DNA from 4 places in the Exiguobacterium sp. K1 genome. Region 1 is predicted to be linked to each of the others. Evidence: predicted binding sites of a transcription regulator. Region 1 holds the regulator's gene; each other region holds the start of a gene.
What was found. The regulator Rex, encoded in region 1, represses fermentation and respiration genes when NADH is low (regulators of the CRP and FNR family bind a similar motif). The targets are predictions, from matches to a motif close to TTGTGAAATATTTCACAA.

Region 1 (6,136 bases):
CCTTGCGCTCGAGTTCCGACTGCAAGATCTGCACGATGTCTTCTGTATTGCCGGACATGCTGACAAAACCGATCATGATGTTCATCTGAATCATCCTTTCTCCAAGACATGAACATCTTTAGTTTAATTGATAATCGTTCTCAATACAAACAGAAATAAAAAGCCTCTCCCAAGTGGAGAGACTTTTCATGTCAGTCTTGGAGCTCGGCCCATTCTTCGATTGAACGAATGACAGGTTCAAGCTGACGACCTTTGTCAGTCAAACTGTATTGAATTTTAATCGGACGTTCCGGAATGACGGTCCGGATCACAATACCTTCCGCCTCAAGTTCCTTCATGCGCTCCGTTAACATACGACCAGACAACTCCGGAATCGCATCTTGAATTTCGTTGAAACGACAGGTCTTTGTCATGAGATGACGTAAAATCAAGCCCGTCCACTTCTTGCCCAAAATTTCAAAGGCATGTTCGACTTTCGGACAAAGGGCAGTCGGAATCAATGTCTCTTCCATCAGCACTCATCCTTTCTATATTTGTAGTATACCCGCTTCTACTAAAAAAATCGAATCATTTTACTTAATGTAACAAAAAGAACAAAAACAAATCTATTTACTTTTAGTAAGTGATAGTTTATAGTCTTATTTGGGTTACTAAAAGTAATTAAAAAACATTAAGTAAAAGGGAGTTTGAGAAAGATGATGGATTTAGGATTATTTTTAATACGCTTGGTGATTGGCTTAACATTTGCCGCACACGGGACACAGAAATTGTTTGGCTGGTTCGGTGGACACGGGATTGAGGGGACAGGCGGCTGGTTTGAGTCGATCGGCATGAAACCGGGTAAAACACTTGCGCTTGCGGCAGGACTTGCGGAACTGGTCGGCGGCGTACTGTTTGCCGGCGGTCTCTTCTTATGGTTCGCAGCAGCACTGATTATCGGATCGATGCTCGTTGCGATCATCAAGGTGCACGGTCAAAATGGTTACTGGGTGACACAGAACGGGTACGAATACAACATGGCACTGATCGTCATCGCTCTTGGCGTCGCCTTGATTGGTGCTGGAGACTATTCACTCGCAGCCATGCTCGGGTAAACAGAGAAAGAGGTTATAACAATGAAGTTTGATGCGCGGTCACTCAGTCCAAAAGAAAACTATAAATTGTTGATCGGGAGTATCATCCCGCGACCGATTGCTTTCGTCACGACAAGAGGAGCGGACGGAACAATCAATGCTGCCCCGTTTTCGTTCTTTACCGTCGCCTCAAGTCATCCGCCTCAACTGTTGATTGCCGTCCAAAAGACGGATCAAGGGGAGAAGGATACGGCTAAAAATATCTTGTTAACGAAAGAATATGTCATTCATATCGTCAGTGAAGAGATTGTCGAAGCGGTCAACGAGACGGCAGCACCGCTTGCTTACGGCGAAAGTGAACTGGAGCGGACGAATCTGACACTGATTGACAGTGATTTGATTGATGTTCCCGCGGTCGCAGAAGCAAAAATCCGGTTTGAGCTGAAGCTGACGCAACACATTGAACTTGAAACAGCCGATTTATTGATTGGCGAAGTCATCCGTTATCATGTCGCAGATGAACTGGAAGAGTCCTTCCGGATTGATGCAGACGGATTAAACGCGATTGCCCGTCTTGCCGGCAATGACTACGCGAAAATCGGTGACATCTTTACGATTGCGCGTCCTACGAAATAAGACAATGCCATACAAATAGACGAGGAAAGCAGATATCGAATCTGCTTCTCTCGTCTTTTTTGTGACTTACTCCATTTTATGGCGTTTGCTGTACTGAAAACCGTCGAGCAAATAAAACAGGACGGCAAGTGCCCAGATTCCGACACAGCTGATCAAAAAAGCGACCAGTGGTGAGACAGCGCCGTAATACATGATGATCATTGGATCATTCAGTTCGACGAACGACTGAATCGTCAACAACGTACAAATCAGACCGGACAATAAACTAATGAACAGTCCGCTCCACGTTTGGATGACAAGTCCGATCATGCAGGAAATCAGGATGAACAACGGGTACACAGCATTAAACGCATCCGGACGAATGAAAGCCGAGACATAGTCCGCATACATCGGGACGAAGTAGAGGACACCGGACAATAATCCTTGGATCAGATTGATCAGATAACTTTTCGATCGCATCAGTGAAACGACTCCCACTGTTCCATCAGCTCAAGCAAATCGACGTCGATCTGATCACGTTCTGCCGACAGGGCGGTCGCTTTCGGAATATCATTAAAGATTTCCGGTTCACACAACAGCTGTTCGATTTCAACCGACCGGTTCTCCAACCGTTCGATCTCTTGCTCGAGCTGTTCGAGTTGCTGTTTCTTCTTACGTGCTTCTTTTTGGGCTTCCTTGTCAATCGTCTTCGTCGACGCGACTTTGATTGCTTTCGCTTCTTCCGCTTCAAGACGGGCGATTTCTTCTTTCTCGGCTTTTTTCTCCATGTAATACGAGTAGTCACCGAGGTAATCGGTCACACCGTCTGAACTCATTTCAATGACACGCGTCGCGACGCGGTCAATGAAGTAGCGGTCGTGGGAAACGAACAGCAGGGTCCCTTCGTAGTCGACGAGGGCATTCTCGAGGACCATCTTCGAATCAAGATCCAAGTGGTTCGTCGGCTCATCGAGGACAAGCAGATTCGTTTTGCGTAACTTCAGTTTTGCGAGCGCCAGGCGTCCGCGTTCTCCGCCGGATAATTCATGGACGAGCTTAAAGACGTCGTCTCCGCTGAAGAGGAACTGACCAAGCACAGACCGGACTTCCTGTTCGCGCATCAACGGCCATTCATTCCAAATTTCATCGATGACCCGGTTGCGGTCATTCAGTTCCGCCTGCTCCTGATCGTAGTAACCGATTGAGACACCGGTTCCGAACCGGTAGTCTCCGAATAACGGTTTCAGACGGCCGACGAGCACTTTCAGTAGTGTCGACTTGCCGATTCCGTTTGGTCCGACGAGCGCCAGTGATTCCGCGCGTTGCAGACGGAACGTGATGTTTTTCGAGACGGCTTCTTCATAGCCGACTGCGAGTTGGTTGACCTGCAGCACATCATTGCCGCTCTGCTTTTCAATCGGGAATGACAGAACCGTACTACGTTCGTCACCGTCCGGCCGGTCGATCCGGTCGACCTTTTCAAGACGTTTGCGGACGCTTTGCGCCCGTTTTGTTGTCGTTGCCCGGGCGATGTTGCGCTGGATGAAATCCTGCATCTTCGCGATATCTTCCTGTTGCTGTTCGAACTGTTTCATTTCCTGTTCGTAGAGCGCCGCTTTTTGTTCGAGATACTTCGTATAATTACCGGTAAACTTCCGGGAGACGTTCCGGGACAATTCATAGACGACGTTGACGACTTGATCGAGGAAATACCGGTCATGGGAAACGATCAGGACAGCGCCGCGGTAACCGGACAAGTAACTTTCAAGCCAGGACAGTGTATCGATGTCCAAGTGGTTGGTCGGCTCATCGAGAATCAGCAGTTCCGGTGCCTGCAGCAACATCTTCGCGAGGGCGAGCCGGGTCCGCTGTCCACCGGAAAGCGTCTGAATCCGTCGGGAATAATCGTCCGGATAAAAGCGCATCCCGTGTAAGACGGAGCGGATATTGGCTTCGAACTGATAGCCGCCGGCTTCCGAGAAGTCGTGTTGTGCCTGGTCGTACGTTTTAAGGAGACGGTCATAAGCGGCCGGATCATTTAAAATGTGTTCCATGCCCATTTCAATTTCCATCCGGCGAAGTGCCCGTTCCTGATCCTGCAGATGCTCAAAAACAGTCAGCATCTCGTTCCAAATTGATTCGTTCGACTCGAGTCCGCTGTCCTGCGCGAGATAACCGATCCGGACTTCCTTGCTTTTCATGATCTCGCCCGAGTCATGTGACAGCTCCCCGGCGATGATTTTTAAAAGTGTCGATTTTCCGGCACCATTTCGTCCGACGAGGGCAATCCGGTCCCGTTCCTGTACTTCGAGTTTAATATTGTCTAAAATCGGCTCGACGCCGAATGATTTTGAGAGTTGGTTTACTTGTAAGAGAATCATATCCATCCATCCTTCCACCCTTTAGTCTATCACGAAAAATCCTGCCGAATATAATATTTGTTACTCTATGTGAAGTGGTTTACAATCAAGGGGAGTAGAATTCTTTGCATTGATTTGGGTGCCACGTCAGAACGTGGCCGAAGGGGGAACTGCAGTATGAATGGGCCAGACACAAAAATACCACAAGCAACGGCGAAACGGCTGCCGTTATATTATCGTTTTATCCAGAGTCTTTATAACTCCGGCAAGTTGCGCGTCTCGTCAGCAGAGCTCAGCGAAGCGGTCAAAGTCGACTCCGCGACGATCCGTCGTGACTTTTCCTACTTTGGGGCGTTAGGGAAAAAAGGGTACGGTTATAATGTTCAACATTTGTTAACATTTTTCCGAAAGACACTCAACCAAGACGAGGTCACGAATGTCGCCTTAATCGGGGTCGGACATCTCGGAACGGCGTTTGCAAATTATAACTTTTTAAAGAATAATAGTACTCGTATCGTCATCGCGTTTGACGCCGATGAGGACAAGGTCGGAACGACGACGCAGGACGTTCCAATTTATCACGTCTCGGATATGAAAGAACAAATCCAAGCGAACAATGTCGATGTCGCCATCTTGACGGTACCGTCTCAGTTCGCCCAGTCAGTGGCAGATGAGTTAGTTGAGTATGGTGTGACCGGCATTTTGAACTTTACACCGGCCCGGTTGAATGTACCGGCCCACGTTCGGGTGCATCACATCGATTTGTCAATCGAGCTGCAGTCGCTCGTGTATTTTATGAAGCATTATTCGCAATCAGCTGAAGGAGTGAAATCATAATGGAAAACTTAATCCCGTTAACACTTGGTATTGGACCGGGGAGCATCGCTTTGATCGGTGTCGTCGCCTTAATCATCTTCGGACCGAAGAAATTACCGGAACTCGGCCGCGCCGCTGGTCAAACGTTAAAAGAGTTCAAGAGCGCAACGAACGGCATCATGGAAGATGATAAGGACAAAAAGGACGAAATGAAAGAGAAGTGAGTGAATCATGGCGATCGATCAAGAACAGAGTGTGACATCGCACTTAGATGAACTGCGTAAGCGGATCATCTGGTCGCTCATCATTGTAGTGGTCATGTTTATCGCAGCCTTTCCGCTCGTCCGGCCGCTCGTCCGTTTCTTACAGGCCGACTTAAAGGAACTCGGAATCGGGCTGAATGCGTTTAACGTTGTTGATCCACTGATGTTATATCTGAATCTTGCGTTCATCATCGCAATCGTCTTGGCGTCCCCGTTTTGGATGTATCAGCTTTGGGCATTCATCCGTCCCGGTCTGCACGACCAAGAACAAAAAGCGACGTTGACGTATATTCCCGTGACGTTTTTCTTATTCCTTGCGGGTATTTCATTTTCTTATTTTTGGCTGTTACCGTTTTTACTCGAAGTATCGACGGAACTCGGGCAAGAACTCGGAATCGAACAGGTCATCGGGGTCGAGAACTATTTCAGCTTTCTGATCCGGTTGACGATTCCGTTCGGTCTGTTGTTCCAGTTGCCGGTCGTGACGATGTTTTTGACACGGCTCGGACTCGTGACGCCGTTCTTCATGCGGAAGAATCGGAAGTATGCGTATTTTGCGCTGTTCGTGATCGCGGCGTTGATCTCACCGCCCGATATCACCTCGCACTTGATGATTTCTGTTCCGTTGTTCGTGTTATATGAAATCAGTATCCTGATTTCGGCACGGACGTACAAAAAAGTGCTGATTCTCGAGCAGGAGGCTGAACTCGAACGACAGGCGGATATGATGCGTGAGTTGAACAAATAATAGAAGATTCTCCTTTACCCGCAAGGTGAAGGAGATTTTTTTGTAAGCGGTCTAATTTTATATTGAAAAAGTGAACAGCAATGGTTATACTCATTATAGAAACACACGGGGGCTTAGCTCAGCTGGGAGAGCGTTTGGCTGGCAGCCAAAAGGTCGTCGGTTCGAGCCCGATAGTCTCCATATCGCTTTACTTGAAAACCCTTGGGCAACCGGGGGTTTTTTTGTGTCTTCAGAAAAAAGGTTTCTTTTGATAAAAGGTAA
Region 2 (6,136 bases), on a different contig from region 1:
TTGGTTGAGAAGGACGGCTGACGTAAACAAACGTCGGCCGTTTTTCTTTTTCGAGCCAAGCCGACTCAGGGGACAGTAAATCCAGTCCTTCCGGAAGACGGACGAACGGTTGGTCTGTTTGTGCGCTCTCTGCCGTCAGAACGGAGGGGTGGAATACAAAGCTGGTCTGAGAAGGGGATGCCATCGGATATGTTGAAGAACGGGTCAGAAATCGCGCATGTGGAACGGGACCCCATTGAAACAGGTATTCAAGAAACGGAATATTGGCTAAAAAAACAAATGCCTCAGGACGAGACCGGATCTGACAGAAGACATGCCACAAAAAACTGCCAGATGTTCCACGCCGAATATACGTCACGCCGCCGATTGACTCGACGTCACGCCCGCCAAAAAACGCCGGAGTCAGACAGGTCACGTCGTATTCATCCGTCATCCGCTTAAAAAGTTCATGTAAGAGGTAATCTGAAAAATCAGCATCCGGATTCTGAACATCAGAGGAAGTTAGAAACAGTAAAGATTTACGCATTTGACTCGTCCCCTTTACTGAATTTCTTTTGTATGTCTATTCGAGACAGGTAGAAAGAACTCCTCGAAAGAATCAAAAAAAGTTCCTCCTGATGGGGAGGAACGTTATTTCAACGGGTCATATGTTGTGTTAATTCATCGACGAGGTATTCGAGCGACGCCGTCATCGTACTGAGAGATTCTGTCATGGACTCAAATTCGTGTTGAACGGTTGTTTGTTGTTCAAGTGAGACGGCCGTCGATTCAATGCCGTGACGGACTTCGAGCGAAGCCGTTCGGGTCGTTTCCATCCGTTGTTCGATGTCGAGCATTTGAACACCGACACCGTGCCGAGCTGTTTGAATCGAGCCGATACTCTGTTCGACCTCTTGAACGAGATGGGTGATATCGGAAAAAGTCTGACGGACACGGCTGGTCATCTCCTGGTTTTCAGCCAATGTTTTCGTGTAACCGGCAGCTGTCGTCTTGATTTGGTCGGTATCGGCAATCAGGGCCTGTAAGACTTCCGTCACTTCATTCGCGTAACTCCGGGACTGGACGGCGAGGTGCCCGACTTCCGTTGCGACGACCGCAAATCCGCGTCCGGCATCACCGGCGCGCGCTGCTTCAATCGCCGCATTCAGCGCCAACAGATTGGTCTGTCCGGCGATGGCTTCCAGACTGGCGAGGATTTTTTGGATTTTATCGGACCGGCTGGCCATGGCCGTGACCGAAGTATGCAGACCATTCGTCGATTCGACCATCTCTTCGACGCGGCGATCCATCAGGTTCATCTCCTCGTTTCCGGTCAACGCGCGTTTCGTCATATGTTCCGTCGTCGTGACGGTCTGTGCCATTTTCGATTGGATCGATGCGATGGATGCATTGACCTGATGCAGTTGATCCGTTCCTTGTTGCATCGATTGATGCTGACCGTCAGCGGACTGGATGATCGGGGAAATTGCCGTCGCGATCTGATTCGTTGCTTCGACGGACTGGACAGCTGCTTGTTGCAGGTGTTTTGTATTCGTTTTTAAATTGCCGACCAGCGCTTCGATTTGCTGACTGACGTTCGTCATCAAGGTCGTCGCTTCCGCTTCACGTTGTAAAGAGGTGAAGCGCTCCTGATTTTGAACGGCAATCTGAATGATCAAAGCCACACTCGTCAAAATCAAGAAGACGGCATGAATCATCAGGATACTGAATGGATACCCGGTCGTTCCGCAAATCAGAGACGGAGCAAAAAAGAAGCCGGCGAAATGTTGGACGGCAAACAGGACGGTGCTGACGAGAATCAAGTCAATCCGGCGGAAATAAGCAATCAAAGCCAGGACCATGAAGATGGAAAAATGATACTCGACCAGTCCATTTCCTCCGGCAACAATCGACATACTGGAAAACGTCAACGTCAACGTTAAAAGAAGGGCAACAGACGGGCTGTTGGGGCGAATCCAGTAAAGACCCGAGGAAGCAATCCAACAGACAAACGGTAACAAGGCAATCCAGGCAAGTGTCGCTGGTGAAGCGGCGGCCACGTTTCCGTGAATGAGTTGATAATCGTCTGCAAAGTTGGTAAATCGGTGCAAACCATAGACAATTAACGATAAACAGACTACAAGAAAACTAATCCAAAGCATAAGCTGATTTTGACGTTTCATAAAATTAAATTCCCCCGTTTTTTAGTAGAAACTGAAACAAATCACGAATAAACATGCTAAACGTATACCACTATCGGTCGGCAAAATGAGATTGTTTAGCTTCAAGATACTTAAAACAAAATTAAATTTTAAAATAGAAAATCATGGCTAAACAGACACAATATGGGGTATAGAAGTGCATTGAGACTTAGGAGGAACTGTGTATGAAATGGAAGGGTAGAGAAAGAAGTTCGAACGTTGAAGACCGGCGGGGAATGGGTGGAAAAGGGGTCGCCGGCATCGGAGGCGGACTCGGGATCATCATTTTAATCGTCGTTACGTTGATGGGCGGGAATCCGGCAGACATCCTTGGAGGGCTGTCTGGTTCGCAGGGCGACAGCCAGGGCGAATATCAGGAAACGGCCAAGGAAAAAGAAGCAGCGGACTTTGTATCTGTCGTGTTGGCGGATACGGAAAAAGTCTGGACGAAGGAATTTAAACAGGACGGTATGACGTATAAAGAACCGACGCTTGTTTTATATACCGATCAAGTCAGTTCAGCGTGTGGACAAGCCGGAAAGTCGGTTGGACCGTTTTATTGTCCGGGTGATCAGAAATTATACATCGATCTTAGTTTTTATGATGAGTTACAAAATAAATACGGGGCACCGGGAGACTTCGCGATGGCATACGTCATTGCCCATGAAGTCGGACACCATGTTCAAACGTTGCTCGGGACATCTGACGAAATCATGCCGCTCCGCCAAAAGATGAGCGAAGAAAAGTTCAACAAGTATCTGGTCCGTTTTGAATTACAGGCGGATTATTATGCCGGTGTCTGGGCAAATCACGCACAAGGACAAAATTTGCTCGAAGAAGGCGATCTCGAAGAGGCACTCGGTGCGGCCAATGCGGTCGGTGATGATACACTTCAGAAAAAAGGCCAAGGGTATGTCGTACCGGAAAGCTTTACACACGGTACTTCGGCACAACGGGAACGGTGGTTCCAAAAAGGATTCGATAACGGAACGATCGAAGGCGGCGACACATTCAAAGCGAAAAATTTATAAGAAACGTCAAAAGGCACCACTTCATGACCGAAGTGATGCCTTTTTTCTATAGATTATCAGATTATCCATTGTACTGGTTAAACATCGCTGTATCATCGGGGACGTTGGCGAGATAAACAATCTTTCCGTCTGCATCAAGCCGGGCGATGTCCGTGCCGTCCTGCGTGAAGACTGATCCGTCTGCCCGTTTGCCGCAAACGGCCCAGCGTGTTTCCATCGTATCGCCTGCTGCAGCCGGGACCCAGCCGGCGTACATGTGTTTGATGTCCTGGTTAGCCGTAAAGACCATCCGGACAAACTGTTTCCAGGCTTCGATTCCGTGCTGTTCCTGTCCGTTTAAGACAAACGTAATCTCGTCCGAGAACAGGGAAATCAAGTCATCAAAAGCTTTTTCATCAGTCCGGGAAGCATCAAATAAATCAAAATAGCGGTCAAGTGTAGATATAGTCATGGTTCATTCTCCTTTTAGTTGCGAATCATTTTTTCTTCGATTAAGCTTTGCAGTTTTGTCAGGTGGTCGGGCGGACAGTTCAAATAAATTTCCCGGCGGATCGAGTCAATCGTCTCGCGTTTAAGCGTCGACTGCCAGGATTGTTCCGCCTCTGTCATCAGATCGGACAACAGACAGATATTCTGATTTTGAATGCCCATCAAGTCTTCAAAGACGCCGCTTGAGGCATATAACGACTGTTTGCCTTCGATCGCTTCATAGATATCAAACACGCGAATCGTTTCCGGTGACGCTTTGAGCCGGAAGCCGCCTTTGGCACCGGGAACAGAAATCAGCAGATCGGCACTCACAAGTTTTCGGAGCAACTTTTGGAAGTAGGACGGCGAAGCCCCGAGCTGCTGACTGATGAATTCTCCCGGTAGAACACCTTTCTCCGGTAAAAACGTCAATAAGAGCATCGCGTACACCGATTGTTCGACACCTGTCTTCATTTGCATGAAACATTCTCCTTTCTGTATATCGTGGATAACTATTATCTACAATACATCCGAATAAATGAATTGTCCAACAAAAGGTTCCTCACAAAACCGTCACACCTTTTCGACTGCATACCCGTGGCATCAACAGAATGGATTCGGTATACTGAATGTACGATATGTGAAAATATTCACTAAAAGTCGTTCACACTTAGTGAAAGGACGTTTTCTTATGAATCCACTCAAAGGAATCATCACGATTCCACGTACGATTTTTATACAACTGATGTTGGCCGCCGTCCTGATGGGCGTCGCCGTCATCGGTCAATCTTATCTGATCGTCATCATCGTCGACCGGATTTTCCTGCAGGGTGATCCGTTCGCGGCCGTCATGCCGTTGCTCGGTTTTCTGTTGTTAATGCTGATGCTACGCGTCGGCGTCACCTACTGGAACGGCCGCCTCGGAACGAGTCTTGCGGCACGGGTTAAACAGGACTTGCGCCAGGCGCTTGTCGCGAAATATACACGAAACTCTGTCGAATCGATGCTTGAAGGACAATCGGGTCAAAAGGTCAGCATTCTGCTCGATTCCGTTGATGAGATGGACAGCTATTACAGCCAGTACCTGCCGAAAGTCATTCAGACGTCGATCGTTCCGTTGATGGTCTTGATTGCCGCCTTCAGCTACGACTGGGTGACAGGACTCGTCATGATGATTACGGCGCCGTTCATTCCGCTGTTTTACATCGTCATCGGAATCATGACGCAAAAGCGGGCCGATACGCAGCTTGAGAAGATGAATGCCTTTTCCGGTACATTCCTTGACACATTACAGGGACTGACGACGCTGAAGTTATTCGGTCGGGCGAAGGCGCAACAGGACGTGATCGAACGAAGCAGTCTCGATTTTCGGGACGCGACCTTGACCGTTTTAAAACTGGCCTTCCTGTCGTCGTTGATGCTTGAGTTTATTTCGATGCTCAGTATGGGGATGATTGCCCTGGAAGTCAGTCTCCGGTTGATTTTATTCCAAAGCATCACCTTTGTACCGGCCTTCTTGATGTTGGTCCTGGCACCGGAATACTATCTGGCGTTAAAAGAGATGGGAGCCGCTTTCCATACCGGTCGGGGCAGTGTCGCCGCCGCAAAACAGATTGCGGCCGAACTGACGGACGATGACCGGAATGTCGCTTTCGGACGAACGGATCTGCCGGCGGCCCGTCCGCCGCGGATTGAGCTGAAAGACGTCGCTTTTTCGTACCGGGATGCCCGCTTTGCGATGGAACAGTTGAATTTGACGATTGAACCGTATCAAAAGGTGGCCTTGATCGGGCGCAGCGGTGCCGGAAAATCGACGGTCCTCCAATTGCTGGCGGGTCTTGCCGATCCGCAGGACGGACAGCTGTTGCTTGACGGTCAAAACCGTCAGACGGTTACGGAAACAAGTTGGTTCAGCCAGCTCAGCTACATCTCGCAACATCCGTATCTTTATGCCGGGACGCTGGCGGATAATATTGCCATTGGTGAATTGCGCGAAGCGTCGCGCGTTGCGATTGAACAGGCGGCATCTGACGCCGGTCTGACCGAATTGATCGCACAGTTGCCGAACGGACTCGACACGGTCATCGGAGAAGGCGGACGCGGCTTATCCGGTGGGGAAAAGCAGCGCGTGGCGCTGGCACGTGCCTTCCTGAAACGGCCGAACGTCATCTTGTTTGATGAACCGACGACCGGTCTTGACGTGAAGACGGAACGGGTGTTGCAGGAAGCAATGACTGTTCTCGGACGTGAAGCGACCGTCATCACGGTCGCCCACCGTCTGCATACGATTGAACAATCAAATCAAATCGTCGTGCTGGAAGCCGGAAGGATCGTCGACCGCGGAACACATGAAGAATTACTCGGACGTGAATCGGAATATGCGATGATGCGCGCCGTTCAACGAGGGGAGGAGACACGATGAAAGAGTTGATGGGAATTTTTCGTTTGATGCTGCAC
Region 3 (6,136 bases), on a different contig from region 1:
AGCTGATGATAAGGAAGGACTTCGACCCGTTCGACATTCCCGAGTGTCCGGATGAATTCGCCGGTCTGTCGAAGGAACGTCTCCGTCATCGTCAAACCGGGCACGAGGACGTGACGGATCCAGACAGGAATATTCCGCTCCGCCAATCGTTTGGCAAAGGCAAGGGTATTGGCATTACTGCGTCCGGTCAGAATCCGGCAGGTGGCGTCATCGATATGTTTAATATCAAGTAAAACAAGATCCGTATAGTCGAGAATCCGGTCAATATTTTTCGGGACGACCGAACCGGCCGTATCGATGACGGTATGCAATCCTTTTTGCTTGGCTTCCCGGAGTGCGTCTTCAAGGAACTCCGGCTGGGCGAGGGGTTCGCCACCGGAAAACGTGATGCCGCCGCCTGTTGCGTCAAAGAAGGAGCGGTAACTTTCCGCTTCTTCAATGATTTCCGTTGCCGAGACGGAACGACCGCATCCGAATTCCCACGTATCCGCATTATGGCAGTATTGGCAACGTAAAGGACAGCCTTGTGTGAAGACGATAAAGCGAATGCCGGGTCCGTCGACCGTACCGCAGGATTCAACAGAATGAATCGTTCCGTGTGTCATGGTTATTCCATCCTTTCTGTTCCGTTAAAGTGCACCGTGGAATGTCCGGTTGATGACGTCGATTTGCTGTTCGCGGGTCAATTTGATGAAGTTGACGGCGTAACCGGAAACCCGGATTGTCAACTGGGGATAAAGTTCCGGATGTTCCATCGCGTCAAGCAACGTTTCCCGGTCAAAGACGTTGACGTTTAAGTGATGTCCTTTTGAAGTAGTTCCGCCCATATAGCCGTCGAGCAATCCGACAGTGTTGCGGATTCGTGTCGGTTCATCTTTCCCGAGGGCTTTCGGGACGATCGAGAACGTATAAGAGATTCCGTCGAGTGCGTGTTCGTACGGTAATTTGCCGACGGATGTCAATGCAGCGACAGCCCCTTTCGTATCGCGTCCGTGCATCGGATTGGCGCCCGGTGCGAACGGTTCACCGGCCCGGCGTCCGTCCGGTGTGTTACCGGTTTTTTTGCCGTAGACGACGTTCGAAGTAATCGTCAGGACGGATTGAGTCGGTAAAGCATCACGGTACGTCGGATGTTTCCGGATTTTTTCCATGAACAGTTTGACGAGATCAACGGCCATCTGATCGACACGTTCATCGTTATTACCGAATTTCGGGAAGTCACCTTCGATTTTAAAATCAACTGCAATTCCGTCAGCATCGCGGATCGGGGAGACGGTAGCGTAACGGATCGCAGACAGGCTGTCGGCCACGACAGACAGACCGGCAATACCGCAAGCCATCGTCCGTAAAATTTCCGGATCGTGTAATGCCATTTCAAGACGTTCGTAACTGTATTTATCATGCATGAAGTGGATAACATTCAGTGTATTGACATAAAGTTCCGCCAACCAGTCGAGCTGGCGGTCGTAAGCGGCCATGACCGTCTCATAATCCAGGACGTCATCGAGAATCAAGTCGGTTTTTGGAGCGACCTGCATTTTGAGTTTCTCATCCATACCTCCGTTTAACGTGTAGAGCAATGCTTTTGCCAGGTTCGCCCGTGCTCCGAAAAATTGCATCTGTTTCCCGATTTTCATCGCGGAAACACAACACGCGATGCCGTAGTCATCGCCATAAATCGGCAGCATCAAATCATCATTCTCGTACTGAATCGAACTGGAGAGAATCGACATCTTGGCACAGAATTCTTTGAATCCGCGCGGCAGTTTGGTGGACCAAAGAACCGTCAGATTCGGTTCGGGAGCCGGACCGAGATTGACGAGTGTCTGCAGGAAGCGGAACGAACTTTTTGTGACGTTGGAGCGTCCGTCTTCACTCATTCCGCCGATCGATTCCGTGACCCAGGTCGGATCGCCGGAGAATAGATCATTGTAATCCGGTGTCCGAAGGAATTTGACGATCCGCAGTTTCATGACAAAATGGTCGACGAGTTCCTGTGCCGTTTGTTCCGTCAAACGCCCTGATTGTAAATCCCGTTCAATGTAGATATCCAGGAATGTCGAGACGCGGCCGAGTGACATCGCGGCACCGTTTTGCTCTTTAATGGCAGCGAGATAAGCCAGGTACACCCATTGGAACGCTTCCCGGGCGGTTTCGGCCGGACGTGATAAATCACAGTCATACCGTTGTCCGAGTTCGGTCAGTTCCTGCAAGGCCCGGATTTGTTCGTTCATTTCTTCGCGGTCGCGAATCATCGATTCGGACAGGAAGCCGCCACGGTCCTGCAAATCCTGTTTCCGCTGTGCAATCAGGAAGGAGGTACCGTAGAGGGCGACCCGCCGGTAGTCTCCGATAATCCGGCCGCGTCCGTATGCATCGGGAAGACCGGTGATGATCCCGGCTTTACGGGCGGCGCGCATTTCAGGAGTATAGGCATCGAATACACCTTGATTATGTGTTTTCCGGTATTCACTGAACGTTTTTGTGACGAGCGGGTCCGCTTGAAAACCATAGGCTTCCAAAGCATCATTGACCATCCGGATACCGCCGTTCGGATGAATCGATCGTTTGAACGGTTCGTCGGTTTGGAGGCCGACGATTTGTTCGAGCTCACGGTTAAGATATCCCGGACCGTGTGACAGAATCGTTGAAGGTGTCGAGGCATCGACGGCATAGACACCGCCGCGTAAGCGTTCTTCACTTGTTAAATTCATGATTTGTTGCCACAGTGTTTCCGTAGCAACGGTTGGGCCGGCGAGAAACTGATCGTCCCCCCGGTACTCTGTCCGGTTGCGGCGAATGAAATCAGCCACGTCAATCTGATTGTTCCACGCGCCTGTTTCGAATTGTTGCCATGCTGGTGTTTTTTCAAGTAACATCATGAACACTCCTTTGGTTGTAAGGTGAACAGTGCAAGATACATCCCTTATGTGAATAGTGTAACAAACATGAAGCGGAAAGAGTTTTACATCCCGGTGAAAGCGTAAGAGACTTCAAAAACGTTGGTATAGAAGGAATCTTTTAAATGTGTACTAGTGGTTGGAAGATGTCCGGAAAACAGAAAAAGGTCGAAATCTAGCCGTTTTTTCAAATCTGTATCACTATTTTTATTCTGTTCTGAACAAGACAGTTTGAATCGTGATAAAAGTCACACCGGGTTATCTTGTATTTTTATGACGTATCGTTGACAATGAAAAAGGGAATATAGACCGTGGAGGTGCATAAAATGGATTTTTCAATGTTGCAAGACCGTGCCGATTATAGAGCAGGTGATTGGGTGACGTTAAAGGTATCAACTGAAGGAACGCCGCGAACGGGTATGATTACGGAGTTTGAGGAAGACGGATTTTGGATTCGTTTTGAAGATGACTTTGATTTTGAAGATTTCATCGGATACAACGAAAAATACTTGGCGAAGCTGATCCGCCGTCCGAGTGATGTCCGGTCCGATTATCCGGTACTCAGTCAGTTTCCGAAACTGGCGGATGAACTTCAAGACCGGGTCATTCAAGGGTTCGATATTTTGACGGAAGAAATAAAGAGTGAGCAGGAAGTGGTATATCATATCCGGCTGATCGACGCCGGAAACGAATATACGCAAACGTTGCGCGGGATGCGTGACGAAACGAACGATCAATTTGAATATGTCACAGACTGATGCAGAAGAGAGTAGGAGAATACACGTTATGGACTTTATGAAACCTTTTATTACGGAAGCATGGGAACGCGCCCGCTTCGAAAAAATGATGCCGGTTCAAGAACAGGCAATTCCGTTACTACGCGAACGAAAAGATGTTTTGGTCGAAGCACCGACCGGGACCGGGAAAACATTGGCCTATGTCATCCCGGCACTGGAATTGATTGATGAAAATGACCCGCATATTCAAGTCGTGATTACCGCACCGACACGTGAACTGGTCATGCAGATTCATCAAGTCATTCAACTGTTTTCGCAAGGAAGCGGCATTAAATCCGGTGCCTTCATCGGCGGTGTCGAACTCAAACGCCAGCACGAACGATTGAAGAAAAAACCGCAAATCATCGTCGGGACTCCAGGACGACTCGTCGAACTGATTGATTCTAAAAAAATGAAGATGCATAAAGTGAAACTGATTGTTTTGGATGAAGCCGATCAAATTTATGAGAGCGGAATGAGCGCTTCGGCAACACGTATTGCCAACAGTGCATTGCGTGATCGTCAGCTGGCATTCATCTCGGCGACGTTGCCGGAACGAACGGCTGAATGGGGCAAAACGTTATTTGCGAACGAGCCGGAACGGATTAAAGTGGAACGCGTCATGAGTACACAAGTGAAGTTCGGTTATATCGAGATGTCACGCCGTCTCAAACCGGAATACTTGCGCCGCCTGGCCAACATGCAAGGGGCAAAAGTGTTGACGTTCATCAACAACCGTTCATTCCTCGGACCGTTAAACGGCGAACTCAGTAAGTTTTCCTTAAAGTACCGTATTCTTGACGCCGAAAAAGGAAAACGTGAACGGATGGAGACGCTTCGTTCATACAAACGCGGAGAGTTCCCGTTACTTGTCACGACGGGGCTTGCAGCCCGTGGACTCGACATCGAAGCGGTCACGCATGTCGTTCATTATGATTTACCCGAATCCTTCGATGATTTCGTTCACCGTTCAGGACGGACAGGACGCGGGAATGCATCCGGTATGGTGCTTGCACTCGTCACGGATCACGATTTGAAACACCTGAAGACATTGACTAAACAAATGGGTGTGGAACTAGAAGAAATGGAGATTTACCGTGGGGAAGTGATTCCGAAACGGGAAGAAACTGAACCAAAAACCATTAAACGCCCGGCGAACCCACACCGGAAAGGACCGACACGATGAAAAGCGAGCGAAAGATCATTCCTTTTCCAACGACCGTATCGGAAGCGGAGATGAATACGGCATTAAAAAAGATGTACCAGGAAGCCGCAACGGCCAGAAGTACTGATTGGGTCGCGTTCATCGAAGAAATTGCAACGGAAGGACGATGGTATTTAAAGGACGCTGAACTGTTCCGTGATCTATTCGTCGATTGGGCAATTTTTTATGAAACAGACGAACAAGGCAAAACACCGCACGGCCGTTTTTTAGAACAGGTCAAGGAAGACATGTCACCGAGTTTGTACCGTGCTTTAAGAGGGTTGGCGGATCCGGTGCCTTCTCTGTTTCTTGTTGAGGAAGACCGTGTCGTCGACATTATGTCAAAACAGACCTATCAGACGGATTTAGGAGAAATTGAAGTCGAACCGGGGGATTTACTGGTCGGTAAACTCCTTTATATCTCGGGGAAATGGCGTTTTGCGATTGCTTACATGAAAGTCGCCAAAGCGTTAGTTCCGGAAGTCCGGATTCTTTTAGCGGACTTTGTGGATGAGGTAGGAGAAGATGCCTTGTTACGCCAATATCCTGAATTTTGTGCCGAATTAATTGATTTATTGCTCGATATTGAAGAAGGAAACATCGCACCACGCCCGGAATAACAAAAAACCGGCCTTTCCGTAATTCGGAATGGCCGGTTTTTTTGAGCGGCAATCATCATTCCGTTTCGGAACGATATACGCCGATGCCGTTTTTATCTTGATGCTTCACACGATACATGGCTAAATCCGCCTGTTTCAGCCATTGTTCTAAATCGGATTCCAAATCGTGGCGTGCGACGCCGACACTGGCAGAAATGCGTAACTGTTGTCCGTGATACTGGTACGGTTTTGACAACAGATTCAAGAAAACTTTACAGCGTCTTCTTAAGGAAACTTCATCTTTTGCCGAGGTCAGCAGAGCAAATTCATCTCCGCCGAGCCGGTAAACCGATTCGCCAGCGGATAATTCATTGGCAAGACGTCGTGCCACTTCTATCAAGATATAGTCACCAGCTTCATGACCGTACGTGTCATTAATTTGTTTGAAACCGTCCAAATCAATCAGGGCCAGATAATTCAAGGTGGCTGTTTTTTCATTAAACGTTTTTTCCAACGATCGGCGATTGCCGATGTGGGTTAAACCGTCATGATAGGCATGGTATTCGATTTGCTGTTGACGTGCCATCCGCTCTGTTACGTCATGGAGGATCAAGAAGTGACCAAAGGCAGTATCGCCAATCTGAATCGGGATCGAAA
Region 4 (6,136 bases), on a different contig from region 1:
GGATACTGGAAAAACAAAAAGTCATCACTAAAATAATCAAGCTGATGGGTAATGCTTTTCGTTCAAACACATGCATCCACTTCAAATACGAAGTCGGCGTATTCGTTTTCTTCGATGGAACCGAAAGGAACCATCCACACACCAAACTCAGGACCGCCAACAGCAAACAGAATATAAAGATTGTCGTAAACCCTGTCCGGGGCATCAAAAAAAGTCCAACGAACGGACCGATTCCGGTAGCCAACGCTGTACTTACAGCAAAGTAGCCGATGCCCTCTCCGCTTCTTTCTTCCGGAATTGTCAAGACAACGATCGTTCCGATGATAGTTGTTGCAATACCCATCGCAAAACCGTTTAACAAACGGGTTAAAGCAAAAAAGGCAAATCCAAAATCCAAAATGTAGAGAGCCATCGTCAGGGCAAAGAACAGTAATCCAAAGCGTAACAAGGACCGACCGTTCACTTTCGACAAAAGCACCCCTGTCACGAGACGCCCCACCAACGCACCGATGATAAAAATACCTGCGACTACCCCCGCCTGACCAGTCGTCGTACCCAATTCATCAAGGGCATACAGTGTGATGATGGAGTTGAGCAACAGATACATAAAAATCAAGAAAAAGTTGATACTTGATAACATCACGAATTTTTTTGTCCATAAAGACCGTTTCTCTATCTGCTTCAAGATGAGTGCCTCCAAAAATCACGGCAACTCCAGTTAAACTTAAAACACAAAACGCTCGCCATCTTCCGGCACGATCAGTTGAGAAGAAAAGTGATGTTCATTGGCAAACGTTCTTAAATCTGTCCGAGACAATGCCCAGTGATTCACAGCTTCCATATGGACGGAAAGAATCCGTGCGGTTGGTGCGGCCTCGTGGACAGCTAAGACGTCTTCCGCTCCCATCACCAGTGACCCACCTTCAACAAACTGGTTATCCCCCGCGTTGACGATGATGACTTCCGGTTGATGTTGCTCAATCACTTTCTCCACTTCTTCATACCAAACCGTATCGCCAGCGATATATACTGTTTTTTCGTCTTCATGTTTAAAGACAACTCCGCATACCGAACCAGCGATTTCCAAAATGGGTCCTCTGCCGTGCTCACCTTTTGTTTTAATCAACTGAATCCCTTCAAAAACCGTATCTTCTTGTAACACTTCTACGTTTTGGAATCCGCTGTTTCTAATTTCTTGCGCATCCTGTTCATTCTGAGTGAACATAGGCATGTCTTTTGCTAGTACTTCTTTCGCCACGTCGTCCCAATGATCGAGGTGTAAATGTGTGACAATGACCGCATCTGCATCAATAATAGAGTCGAGTGAAACCGGCAAGTTATTTAACGGATTTTTTTGATCTTGTCGTGCCGAATTCGGAAATGCCGGATATGCTCCCTTATTTGCTAAAAATGGGTCAACCAAAAATGTTTTACCGGCATAATCCAGTTTTAACGTTGCATTGCGGATATGTTGGATGTTCATGTGTACCACTCCTTTTCGTTGTTAGGAGCCTAGTATATAATTTGAACAACCTCCCGATACAGAGCTTACTGAAGGTGTTTTTGCCGTTTTACTTTACTTATGAAGGGATTTGAAAGCGTGTTGGATCAGACGGACTTACAAATCATCGACGAACTGTCTCAGAACAGCCGGATTACGATGAAAGAATTAGGTCAAAAAATTCATTTAAGCGGCCCTGCGACATCCGCACGGGTCTTGAAACTAGAAGAACAAGGCATCATCGAAGGGTATACGATTCTTCTCAACCCCGTAAAGATGGGTTATACGATTCACGCGATGATCAGCATCTATACGAAAGATACCCATCACCAGCCGTATCTCTCGTTTCTCAAAAAACATCCGTTATACGTTCTGAATAATTATAAAATCAGCGGGGACAGTTGTTATCTATTGGAGTGCCGTTTTCCATCGAACAAGGAACTGGATTCGTTTTTAACTGAATTAAATGAGCATGTGAACTATCAATTATCGATCGTGATTAACAAATGAGTAAACTTTACTTCACAATTATGAACAGACGAAAGCCTTGCCTCCGTTGACCGGAAGCAAGGCTCTTTTTTATTGCCATGATATTTTTCTCTCTATTAGATACCTTCGTAGGCAAGTTCCATGATTTGACGAAGTTCCGTCACAAGCGGCATTTTCGGATTGGCGGTTGTACATTGATCTTCAAATGCATCGACGGCCATCTTATCGAGCTTCGCTTCAAAGTCGGCTTTGTTGATGCCTTGGGCTTTAAACGACATTTTGATGTTGAGGCGTTGTCCGAGCTCACTGACGGCTTGAATAAACGACTCGACGCCTTGTTCTGTCGTTGCTGCCGGTAGACCGAGGTAACGGGCGATTTCCGCATACCGTTCATCCGCGATAAACGACTCGTATTTCGGGAAAGCAGCCAGTTTCGTTGGTTTTGTTGCATTGTAACGGATGACGTGCGGCATCAGAATCGCATTTGTCCGACCGTGTGGTGTGTGGAACTCCCCACCGATTTTGTGAGCGATTGAGTGGTTGATGCCGAGGAAGGCATTCGCAAACGCCATTCCGGCCATCGTTGACGCATTGTGGACTTTTTCGCGTGCTTCGGCGTCTGAACCGTTATCGTAAGCACGTGGCAAGTACTCAAAGATCATCTTGATTGCTTTTAACGCCAGTCCATCCGTGTAGTCGTTCGCAAGGACAGAGACGAAAGCTTCTGTTGCGTGGGTCAAGACGTCCATTCCGGTATCCGCCGTGATCGAAGCCGGTACCGTCATGACGAACTCCGGATCAACGATTGCAACGTCTGGTGTCAACGCATAGTCAGCAATCGGATACTTGACGTTTTTCTCTTTATCGGTGATGACGGTGAACGGTGTGACTTCTGATCCCGTACCGGAAGTTGTCGGAATGGCGACAAACTTCGCTTTGTTCCCGAGTTCCGGGAACTTATAGGCCCGTTTGCGGATATCCATGAATTTTTGACGCAGGTTCGAGAACGTTTCGTTCGGTTGCTCGTAGAACAACCACATCCCTTTCGCGGCATCCATTGCTGATCCACCGCCAAGAGCGATAATCAGATCCGGTTTAAAATCGCGCATCGCCTGGGCTCCGACTTGGACAGTCGTTACCGATGGATCCGGTTCGACCTGATCAAAGATCCGGTAGCTGACGCCTGCCGGCAAGTTCCGGATGACTTTGTCGGCATAGCCGAACTCGACCATCGATTGATCAGTGACGATCAATGCCCGGGAGACATTTTGAATCGATTTCAAGTATTGAACCGAGTTTTTTTCAAAGAAAATCTTTTCCGGTACTTTGAACCATTGCATGTTCACGCGTCGTCTCGCCACCTTCTTAACATTGAGTAGATGTTTCGCCGTAACGTTTTCAGAAACCGAGTTTTTCCCGTATGATCCGCAGCCGAGTGTCAGCGATGGTGTCAATTCGTTGTAGAGATCGCCGATTCCGCCGTGTGCCGATGGACTGTTGACGAGAATCCGGCAGGCTTTCATCCGGAGACCAAATGCCGTCATCAACTCATCGTTTGTTGTATGAATGACGGCCGTATGACCAAGTCCGCCGATTTCAAGCATGCGTTCTGCGACATGGAAGGCATCATTTGTTGAAGCGACACTGTATGCACCAAGGACAGGGCTTAATTTTTCGTGTGACAACGGCTCTTCCGCTCCGACTTTTTCAAGTTCCGCAACCAGCATGACGGTGTTGATCGGAACGTTGATATCAGCTTTTGCGGCGATCCAGGTCGCAGGTTTCCCGACGATGTCCGCATTGACGGCACATGTATCGGTTTTGATGACGAGTGCTTCGAGGCGTTTTTTCTCATCCGGTGTACAGAAGTAGCAACCGAGCGCTTCCATTTCTGCCCGCACTTCGGCATAAATCTCTTGATCGACGATGACTGCTTGCTCGGACGCACAAATCATTCCGTTATCAAATGTTTTTGAGAGAACCAAATCACTGACGGCACGTTTGATTTTGGCTGTTTTTTCGATGTAACACGGTACGTTACCCGGTCCGACACCAAGCGCCGGTTTTCCGGTCGAGTAAGCGGATTTGACCATGCCGGCTCCGCCTGTTGCAAGGACCATCGCGATGTCCGTGTGGTTCATCAAAACTTTTGTTGCTTCAAGGGACGGTTGTTCGACCCACTGGATACACTCTTTCGGTGCACCGGCTTTGACGGCAGCATCCCGTAATGTTTTCGCTGCTTCGAGGGAACAGTTTTGAGCCGACGGGTGGAACGCGAAGATGATCGGGTTCCGTGTTTTAATCGCAATCAATGCTTTGAACATCGTGGTTGATGTCGGATTCGTCACCGGTGTGACACCACAGACGACACCGACCGGCTCTGCGATATACGTCAGACCGTTTTGGACATCCTCTTCCAAAATTCCGACCGTTTTTTCGTTGCGGAGACTATTGTAGATGTACTCTGTCGCAAACATGTTTTTGATCATTTTATCTTCAAAGACACCACGACCTGTCTCTTCGACCGCAAGACGGGCAAGTTCGACGTGCCGTTCGAGACCGGCGAGCGCCATGTCGCGGACGATCGTATCAATTTTCGTTTGATCAAATGTCAACAATTCTTGAAGTGCCGTTTGGCCTTTCGAGACGATTTGATTGATTGCTTGTTCGACAGGTGTGACTTCTGATTTGATTTTTTCTTTGACAGCCATGTTAGGTTTCCTCCCTATTTTGGAACGAATCTGAGTCTGCAATTCCCTATTAGATGTTAGGAATGCCAAGCTGAATTTAACTAGTTTGTGCTTTCCTTCACAAATCAATCATACCGCCTTTTGTTTCATTTGTGCATGACTATCCTGTGAACTATTTCACATGAATGAGAGCGTTTTCATCGAAATGACCTGTTCTGACATAACGGTCCGTCTTTTCAAGCACTCGCTGTGATAACTGTCACAGCAATCGATGAATCTGCTTGTCTGACCAATCGTTCATCGTGTACGCTAGGAATAGTTCCATCATTCATTTGTCTTAAAGGAGGAAGTTTCATGTCAGTCGTTAATCAAATGCTTGCGTTTAATCAACAGTTCGTCGAAGAGAAACAATACGAACCATTCATCTCGGATAAGTTCCCGGATAAGAAGGTTGTGATTCTGACCTGTATGGATGCGCGTTTGACGGAGCTCCTTCCCCACGCACTTGGTCTCAAAAACGGTGATGCGAAAATCATCAAAAATGCCGGGGCCGTCCTGTCCCATCCATTCGGATCCGTCATGCGGTCGATTCTCGTCGCCCTTTATGCTCTCGGAGCGGAAGAAGTCATTGTCATCGGACATCATGACTGCGGCATGAGCACAATCGATCCGGCGAAGATGATTTCCGAAATGCAGGACCGCGGCATCAATGAACAGGTCTTGCACACGCTCGACGCTTCCGGCGTCGACTTGAAGCAATGGTTACGCGGCTTCACATCGGTCGAGGAAAATGTCAGCCACTCGGTCGGATTAATTAAAAATCATCCGTTGTTGCCGCCGGGTACAGAAGTTCACGGACTCGTCATCGATCCGGGAACGGGTAAACTCGACCAAGTCGATTGCTGAATCACGTCTTAATGAAGAAGAAAGGTATGACCGGTCTCCGCTTGACGCCGGTCATACCTTTTTCATGTTTTTTTCTTGACAGTCAAAAGAACGGTCTGTATGATACTTTAGTATAGTACAGTGATACCAAAAGAAAGTGTGGTTTTAGTTTATGTTTAATGCAGTCATTATTGCCGTTGCTCTATTATTTATTTTAGCCATCTTCCGTGTCCATATTGTCCTCGCGATGGTGCTCAGTGCCGTCGCCGGTGGATTGATCGGTGGTCTCGGAATCAACAAAACGATTGCGACATTCGCGGAAGGACTCGGAGCCGGTGCAGAAATCGCCCTCAGTTATGCCCTGCTCGGAGCGTTTGCCGTCGCCTTGTCGAAAACCGGACTTCCGGATGCCTTGGCACACGCTTTGATCAAACGGTCAAAAGGATCGGCTGACGCCGCGTCGGTCAAGAAGTTAAAAGGCTTTATCGTCTTTGCGATTCTGTTGCTCGCGATCAGCTCGCAAAACGTCTTGCCGATTCACATCGCCTTCATCCCGATCATCATTCCACCG

Region 2: a site for Rex is predicted at 4,318-4,335, ahead of cydD (thiol reductant ABC exporter subunit CydD). Genes of this name have one in related genera too.
Region 3: a site for Rex is predicted at 2,929-2,946, ahead of pflB (formate C-acetyltransferase). Genes of this name have one in related genera too.
Region 4: a site for Rex is predicted at 4,846-4,863, ahead of adhE (bifunctional acetaldehyde-CoA/alcohol dehydrogenase). Genes of this name have one in related genera too.

What each region holds. Positions count from the first base shown of each region.
Region 1 is NZ_JAOTIT010000002.1:445,466-451,601, reverse strand. Features, by position in the region: gene N7U64_RS07570 (flavodoxin) at 1-85, opposite strand, end outside; gene N7U64_RS07565 (winged helix-turn-helix transcriptional regulator) at 192-512, opposite strand; gene N7U64_RS07560 (DoxX family protein) at 696-1,094, shown strand; gene N7U64_RS07555 (flavin reductase family protein) at 1,116-1,709, shown strand; gene N7U64_RS07550 (hypothetical protein) at 1,776-2,168, opposite strand; gene N7U64_RS07545 (ABC-F family ATP-binding cassette domain-containing protein) at 2,168-4,069, opposite strand; gene N7U64_RS07540 (redox-sensing transcriptional repressor Rex) at 4,226-4,885, shown strand; gene N7U64_RS07535 (twin-arginine translocase TatA/TatE family subunit) at 4,885-5,088, shown strand; gene tatC (twin-arginine translocase subunit TatC) at 5,096-5,875, shown strand; tRNA gene N7U64_RS07525 (tRNA-Ala) at 5,983-6,055, shown strand.
Region 2 is NZ_JAOTIT010000006.1:31,178-37,313, forward strand. Features, by position in the region: gene N7U64_RS12360 (glycosyltransferase) at 1-526, opposite strand, end outside; gene N7U64_RS12365 (methyl-accepting chemotaxis protein) at 636-2,162, opposite strand; gene N7U64_RS12370 (neutral zinc metallopeptidase) at 2,366-3,211, shown strand; gene N7U64_RS12375 (nuclear transport factor 2 family protein) at 3,273-3,662, opposite strand; gene N7U64_RS12380 (RrF2 family transcriptional regulator) at 3,677-4,159, opposite strand; gene cydD (thiol reductant ABC exporter subunit CydD) at 4,371-6,101, shown strand; gene cydC (thiol reductant ABC exporter subunit CydC) at 6,098-6,136, shown strand, end outside.
Region 3 is NZ_JAOTIT010000005.1:165,631-171,766, forward strand. Features, by position in the region: gene pflA (pyruvate formate-lyase-activating protein) at 1-605, opposite strand, end outside; gene pflB (formate C-acetyltransferase) at 630-2,879, opposite strand; gene N7U64_RS11890 (hypothetical protein) at 3,227-3,658, shown strand; gene N7U64_RS11895 (DEAD/DEAH box helicase) at 3,687-4,862, shown strand; gene N7U64_RS11900 (hypothetical protein) at 4,859-5,500, shown strand; gene N7U64_RS11905 (GGDEF domain-containing protein) at 5,556-6,136, opposite strand, start outside.
Region 4 is NZ_JAOTIT010000007.1:30,247-36,382, forward strand. Features, by position in the region: gene N7U64_RS13240 (MFS transporter) at 1-685, opposite strand, end outside; gene N7U64_RS13245 (MBL fold metallo-hydrolase) at 725-1,483, opposite strand; gene N7U64_RS13250 (Lrp/AsnC family transcriptional regulator) at 1,601-2,011, shown strand; gene adhE (bifunctional acetaldehyde-CoA/alcohol dehydrogenase) at 2,107-4,701, opposite strand; gene N7U64_RS13260 (beta-class carbonic anhydrase) at 5,035-5,586, shown strand; gene N7U64_RS13265 (Na+/H+ antiporter family protein) at 5,738-6,136, shown strand, end outside.